DNA from 2 places in the Micromonospora sp. CPCC 206061 genome. Region 2 is predicted to be linked to the other one. Evidence: riboswitches for the same ligand, from Rfam matches in the RefSeq annotation. Region 2 holds a riboswitch; the other holds the start of a gene.
The links. A riboswitch is a leader RNA that binds a small molecule or an ion and turns the genes downstream of it on or off. The one in region 2 is predicted to bind S-adenosylmethionine.
Positions count from the first base shown of each region.

Region 1 (3,602 bases), on a different contig from region 2:
ACTCGAATGGAAGATCAACAGCATCCACTCGGCCGGTATGCCGCCGTTTTCCAGGCTCTGGCCGAGGCGCGGACGGATCCCGAGGACTGGCTGGAGTGGTGGGAGCGGCATGGTCAGGAGGTGAAGGCGTTGGCGCCGCCCGGAGTGTTTCTGCGCCTCAAGCCCAGAAGCGTCATCGGCCACGGTCCGAGCTTCGCCGCCCACTACAGCCAGGAGGGTGCCTGTCGGGTGCTCGACCTGCTTGGCGTCGCGTATGACCGATCCGATCGATATCACCGGGACTGGCAAGTGGCCTTAGAGCAGGTTCACCGCGAGCAGGCCGCGGCGACCGCAGCCAAGGTCGCGGAGTTCGTCCCAGTAGTCAACGCCCTCGCCGGTCGTTTTCCGCGCTTTGCACGCTTCCTCAAGGCCAACATCGACGAGGTCGACCAGTGCCGGCCGGGACTGGACGATGCCGCACTGGCCCGGCTCGAACAGGACCTGGGTCTACGGCTGCCCGGCGCCTATCGGACCTTTCTGCGATGCGTCTCTGAGGTCGTCGTCGGTGACACACTGCAGATGACCTCGGCCCATCCGTTTGTGCATGATTCGGCGAGGGTCGCCCTACCCACCCAGGGCATGCTGTGTATCGGCGAGTACTGGCTCGACGCCGACGGCGACCAGGTTCTGTTCGACCTCCGCGAGGAGCTTGGCCCCGACACCGCCGACGATCCACCGGTCCTCTACTACGACCACGGACATCCCGCCGTCCGCCCCATCGCCAACAGCTTCACCGCGTGGATCGAAGCTCTACCGCGCACCCTGGCGCAGTAGCGCGGATAGGCGTGCGGGCATCGGGCGCCCCGAAGGCGCGCCGGTGGGCCTGGCCGGGTTGCCGGCGACACGCGGGTGGTGGAGCCGGTGCCACCGACTCCACCACCGACCGCCCCGCCGGGCGGCTACGACGTGCGGACCGAGACGCCGATGGCCTCGTCGTACCGGTCGGCCGCGCTCCACACGGCCCGACCGATGTTGTCACCGAAGTTGCACCATCCGGTTGTGGACCCGTAGGCGGTGAAGTTGAACGACCAACCGCCGCCGCTGTCGCCGCCGGCTATCGTGCCCGGACCGCTCATGGAGGTGAGCTGGCCATAGGTGATCCCGTTGAGCGTGCACGAAGACACCGGGAAGGTGACCGTCGTGTCGCAGCCTCGCACGTTCGAAGACCGGCCGAACACGCAGACCGACTCGCCCACCGTGATGCCGGACTGCGGCTCGACCGCCGCCACGTCCCGGATCTCGGTCGTGGTCGCGTAGAAGTCGTCCGGCATCGCCGTGGACGAGGTGTGCCACTCGATGTCCCCCCCACGTTCCCTGGTGCTCGAGCTGGAACGGGAAGGGGTGGTTCACGTCCGGATTCGGCGCCGGGTCGACGATGGTGTCGATGCCGCTGCAATGCCCGGCGGTGGTAACGCCGATTGCTCCGGTCGTGTTGTGCCGCACCGACAAGGCGCCCACCGGCTTGTCGACCACCGTCAGCTGGGTGCCGGCCAGCAGCTCGCTGGGCAGCGCGGCAGACAGCGCGGACCTCGAGGTGCGCAGGCCCGTCCGGGCTGGGGCTGAGACTGGACACGGCTGGACACCCTCGCCCGCCCGCTGGCCGGGCGGTTGACCGATGGGCACGCCAGCCCGCACCCAGCCGCTATCGCTGGTTGTCGAGTAGGAACAGACTCGCTACGTCTGGCCAGATCATGCGCAGCTTGCTTGGCTTGCCGTGGAGTCGCTTGGGGTCTTGACCGGGCGGCGACACCAGCGTTGTCTCGCCGCAAGTGGCGCCACACGAGCGGTAGAACTGCTGCGCGGCGGTGTTTTGCTGCAATACCCACAAATACATCGCGTTGCCAGTTCCGTGCCGGGTGACGGCTCGGGCGGCGCGGCGAAGCAGTTGCGTGCCGATGCCCATCCGGCGGCTGTCGTGCCGTACGTGCAGGTTGTCGACGAGGCTGCCCCACTGTGGGTCCTCGTCGAACACGACGTGGATGAAGCCCAGCACGTGGCGCCCCTGCTCGGCGAGGACCGTTTCGCTGTTGGTAGGTGCGGCTAGCCGTGCCGACCACACGCAGCGGCGGTCGGCCACCACGTCGCCGTCGAGGAACGAATCGGCGTAGGCACCGCGGTAGTGGCGGCGCCAGCTGTCAGCATGCAGTAGCGCGATCTGATCGGCGTCGTTTTCGCTGGCGCGGCGGAACCGCGCCGGCCCGGCGGGCGCGTCTCGCTCATCGGGCGTTGCTGTGGCGCCAAATGACAAAGTCATGGGCGAGGCAGCTCCTGGATGTCGCGGCTTGCTCGACACCCCATGTGCCGAGCCCGGTCCTCACCCGGAGCACCCCGCCCGCGAACGGAGGGTTGCCGACCAGCGAGCCGGGGCTTGACGCTGGCACTCATGACCTACGGCCGTGACCGTAGCACGATCAACCGTTCGGCGAAAGCCGCGAAAGCGGCGGAAGTGTGAGAAGACACCGTCCTTATTGGAAAGATCGCCTGCCTTCGGACGCGCGGGCAGGTGATCACACGCTGGCGGCACCGTGGCCGCACGGCCACGGTGTTGCTCATGTAGAGAAGAAAATCTATGGTATGAAAGCGTTTTCCGTAAGGAGCTCTCGTATCGTCGACGCGAGGAGCACAAAGATGGCCGCAACTGAAGCCCGGCTGCGCATCGTGGCGAGCGCCGCGGTCGCGGCGCTCGCGCTGGCGGGGTGTTCCGGCGCCGACGACTCCGGCGACTCAGCCGCTGACCCTATAACCATCGGCGTTTCGTTGCCGCTGACTGGGGACTTCTCCGAGCCTGGCAAGGGCGTGCAGCGCGGCTACGAGGCCTGGGCGAAGATCGTCAATGACAACGGCGGTCTGCTCGGCCGGCGGGTGGAGCTGAAGATTCTGGACGACCAGTCCAACGCCGACCGGGTCGTGTCCGACTATGAGCAACTGCTCGGCAAGGACGCCGTCGACCTGGTCTTCGGGCCGTTCTCCACTCGCCTTGTCATTCCCGCCGCTCGGGTGGCCGAGGAGTACGGCATGCTCTTCGTCGAGCCGGCCGGCGCCGCGCCGCAGGTCTTTGAGCAAGGCTTCAAGAATCTGTTCTACGCCGCCCCTGCTGTCGCCGACGACCACTACAACCACCTGGCCGAGTACATCGTGAAGATGCCGGCGGACCAGCGGCCGAAGACGGTCGCGTACGCGGCCATGGACGACCCGTTCGCGCAGGGAACGGCGTACGGTCTCAAGGAGAAGCTGGAGCAGGCCGGCATCCGGACCGTGGTCGACGAGGTCTACCCGCCGAACACGACCGAGTTCGGCAGCATCGCGGCCAAGATCGCCGCCTCCAAGGCCGACATGGTGGTCGGCGGCACGCAGTACCAGGATGCGGTCAACCTGATCGTCGCCCTCCAGCAGCTCAACTACCAGCCGAAGCTGGCCGCCTTCTCGACCGCGCCGACCAACCCGGAGTTCGCCAAGGCCATCGGGGCCAAGACCGAGGGCATTCTGGCGCCCACCGGCTACACCGAGAAGGCGAAGTTTCCCAGCAACGTGGAGTTCGTGCAGAAGTACACCGCGCAGTTCGG
Region 1 is NZ_JBAKHX010000044.1:26,510-30,111, reverse strand. It holds gene V6V89_RS25815 (SMI1/KNR4 family protein) at 7-813, shown strand; gene V6V89_RS25810 (hypothetical protein) at 939-1,310, opposite strand; gene V6V89_RS25805 (hypothetical protein) at 1,424-1,651, shown strand; gene V6V89_RS25800 (GNAT family N-acetyltransferase) at 1,682-2,293, opposite strand; SAM riboswitch class IV at 2,313-2,428, opposite strand; gene V6V89_RS25795 (amino acid ABC transporter substrate-binding protein) at 2,668-3,602, shown strand, end outside.
Region 1: linked by a shared signal. The riboswitch ahead of V6V89_RS25800 (GNAT family N-acetyltransferase) and the one ahead of V6V89_RS14885 (aminotransferase class V-fold PLP-dependent enzyme) in region 2 are both predicted to bind S-adenosylmethionine.

Region 2 (3,602 bases):
CCTGAACCAGTACGTCGATGGGGCGGAACACGCTGCGCGGGCGCTGCGCAACGGCCGGGTACTGGTCCGGCGGGCGATCGCGCTGATCGGCGACGGTGAGGACGCGCCCAAGCATCTGGTGGACGCCGTCCGGTCGCTCGGCGAGTCGGTGACCTGGCTGGAGAAGGAACTGGCCGAGGCGGCCGAACCGGTGGCGTGCCGGGAGCGGGCGTTGCGGGCGGCGAGCGAGGCCGGTCTCGCGTACGCCGCCGGGGTGGGCTTCTCCGGCAGCGTGATCGTGGCGCAGGTGCGGTCGACGGCGATCGACCTCGTACGCGCGTCCGGCGTCGGCGCCGACGAGGCACGCCGCCTGGTCCGCCGGGCCGTCGGCCGCCACGTGCCCGATCGTTCAGGCGACAAGTCGTAGCCCTCGCCGCCGGTCCAGGGCGCCGAGCAGTGCGTCTACATCGGACGGTGAGGTGCCCAGTCCGATGCTGGCGCGCAGCGCGGTCGGTGGGAGATCGCGGCGCCCGGCGCGCGCGGCGGCCTCTGCTATCAGCCGGCGGGCCAGTGGATGCGCGCAGAACAGCCCATCCCGAACGCCGATGTTGTGGTCACGGGCCAGTTCGGCGGCCACCTCGGCGGAGTCCCGCCCGGCGACCACAAAGGACACGATGCCCACCCGGTCGGCGTCCGGCGCGAACATGCGCAGCTCGGCCACGCCCGGGATATCCGCCAGCCCAGACCGCAGCCGGTGCAGAAGAACCTGCTCCCGCTCGTGCAGCGCCTCGAAGTCGAGTGCGGTGCACACGGCAGCCAACGCGACGGCGCCCAGCAGGTTGGGGGTACCCGCTTCGTGCCGGGCCGGACCCGCCGCCCACCGCACGTCGTGAGTCGCGGCGCCGACATGCGTCGTGGCGCCGCCGCCGGCCAGGTACGGCGGCGCGGCGTCCAGCCAGTCGCCGCGCCCCGCGAGCACGCCCGCGCCGAACGGCGCGTACAGCTTGTGCCCTGACAGCGCCACGTAGTCGACGCCCAGCGCGGCGATGTCGATCGGCGCGTGCGGAGCCAACTGCGCAGCGTCGACCGCGATCCGGGCGCCGTGCCGCCGTGCGATGGTGGCCAGGTTGGCGATCGGCCAGCGCTCGCCGGTGACGTTGCTGGCGCCGGTGACCGCGACGAGCGCGGGCCGGTCCAGCTCGCGCAGGGCGGCATCGACGGAGCGGATCGCCGCGCCGGGACAGTCGGGTACCGGCAGCCGCACCGAACCCACCGGCCAGGGCAGCAGGTTGGCGTGGTGCTCTGCGCCGAACGTCACCACCGGAGTACCCGCGGGCAGCGCGCGAGCCAGCAGGTTGAGCGCGTCCGTGGTGTTGCGGGTGAAGATCACGTGATCGTCGGGCCGGGCACCGACGAAGTCGCCGACAGCCTCCCGCGCCCGTTCATAGGCCAGCGTGCACCTGCGCGACAGCGCGCCCGCGCCCCGGTGCACGCTGCCGTACCAGGGCAGGAGCTCGGCGACGGCGTCCGCGGCGGCTTGGGCGCACGGCGCGGTGGCGGCGTAGTCGAGGTTGATCTGGTCGGGTACGCCAAGAACGGCGGTCATGATGCCTCCGAGTCCACGCTTGTCCGGCGGACCGTCCAGCCGGACCCGGTCATCACCCGGGGCACCCCACCGCGAACTCGACGAGGGTTGCCGGCCAGCAAGCCGGGGCTTGACGCTGGCGCTCGTGACCTGAGGGCCAGCATAGCCTGCGGCTCGGGCGACCGGCCGGCTCCCGGAGGCCGTCCTGTAGACCGCAGTCGCTCTGGTCGCTGCGCTCCCGACGCTTGGTGCGGTCTGCGGACGGCGCGCGCTCGCTGTGTCTGATGCCCTCGCTGCGCTCGGGTCGCTCGGGTCGCTCGCGCGCTTGGGGGCCGTCCTGTAGACCGCAGTCGCTCTGGTCGCTGCGCTCCCGACGCTTGGTGCGGTCTGCGGACGGCGCGCGCTCGCTGTGTCTGATGCCCTCGCTGCGCTCGGGTCGCTCGCGCGCTTGGGGGCCGTCCTGTAGACCGCAGTCGCTCTGGTCGCTTCGCTCCCGACGCTTGGTGCGGTCTGCGGACGGCGCGCGCTCGCTAGGCTGGCCGCATGGCCGTCGCAGCTCCGCCCCTTCCGCCGCCGCTGCCGACCACGCCTGCGCGGCGCGGGCTGAAGCGCGGGCTCCAGATCGGGGCGGTCATCGCCTTCATCGCGATCTGCGCGATCGGCATGCTGGTGTTCCTCGGATACAACATCGGGGTCACCGGCCTGATCGTCGGCCTGGTGGCGGCCATCCTGCCGGTGCCCGCGTTGATCGCCTGCTTCATGTGGCTCGACCGGTACGAGCCGGAGCCCGTCCGCTATCTCGCCTTCTGCTTCACCTGGGGTGCGTTCGTAGCGACCCTGGCGTCACTGACGGTGAACTCGACGATGTCGTGGCTCTTCAAGCGCGAGGGCATACCGGACGCGCTGGTCGCGGTGCTCGTCGCGCCCTTCATCGAGGAGATCACCAAGGCACTCGGGCCGCTGCTGTTGCTGCTCGTTCGGCGCCGCGAGTGGTCCGGCATCACGGACGGCATCGTCTACTGCGGGCTCTCCGCCGTCGGGTTCGCGATGGTGGAGAACATCCTGTACCTGGGCGGGCACGGCTATGCGGCCGGCGCTGACGAGTACGGGCCGGCGACCGGGGCACAGATGGTGTTCGCGCTGTTCATCGGCCGCATCCTGGTCTTCGGGTTCGCCCACCCGCTCTTCACCTCGATGACCGGCGTGGGGCTCGGCATAGCCGCCCGCTCCGGCGACCGCCGCGTGCGCCTGCTCGCCCCGGTCGCCGGGCTGCTGCTCGCGATGATCCTGCACGGCACGTGGAACCTGGTGCCGACGCTGGTGCAGGTGACGGGGGAGAACCTGATCCTGCTGTACGGCTACATCGGTGTGATGGTGCCGATCTTCCTCGCGATGGTGGGCTTCGCGGTGTGGCTGCGCGGCTGGGAGGGCCGGCTGACCGAGCGCACGCTGCCCGACTACGTGAAGGCAGGGTGGCTGTCACCGCCGGAGGTCGCCGCGCTCGGCAGCCTCGGGCGGCGGCACTCCGCGCGGCGGTGGGCCCGCCGGGTGGCGGGTGACGCGGGCCTCCGGGCGATGCGCGGGTACCAGTTCGCCGCGACCCGGCTGGCACTGCTGCGCGACGAGATGCGGCGCGGCCTCGACCGCACCCCACAGGGCGCCGCCCGGGCAGCGGCCGAGGAGCGCCGGCTGCTCGACGAGATCGCCGGGTACCGCAGCGTCTTCGTGGGCCGCGACCCGCAGGCGCCACGTGCGGTCTGGGACGGCGCTCGGTATCACCTGACGTTTCCCGACGGGGTCACCCGCATGGTCGACGCGCCCGACGAGCCGGTCGTGCCGATCCCGGTTGTGATGGCGCCCCCGCCCCCGCCTCCACCGCCTTACCCGACTTATAGGTAAAGGCCGGTCGAGTCGGGCTCGACGCGCTGGGCGGCCACGGCGTGCACGTCGCGCTCGCGCAGCAGCACGTACTCCCGGCCGTGCAACTCGACCTCGGACCGCTCGTCGGGGTCGAAGAGCACCCGGTCACCGGCCACGA
Region 2 is NZ_JBAKHX010000017.1:53,286-56,887, forward strand. It holds gene V6V89_RS14880 (FUSC family protein) at 1-406, shown strand, start outside; gene V6V89_RS14885 (aminotransferase class V-fold PLP-dependent enzyme) at 389-1,585, opposite strand; SAM riboswitch class IV at 1,596-1,715, opposite strand; gene V6V89_RS14890 (PrsW family intramembrane metalloprotease) at 2,108-3,463, shown strand; gene V6V89_RS14895 (GroES family chaperonin) at 3,454-3,602, opposite strand, start outside.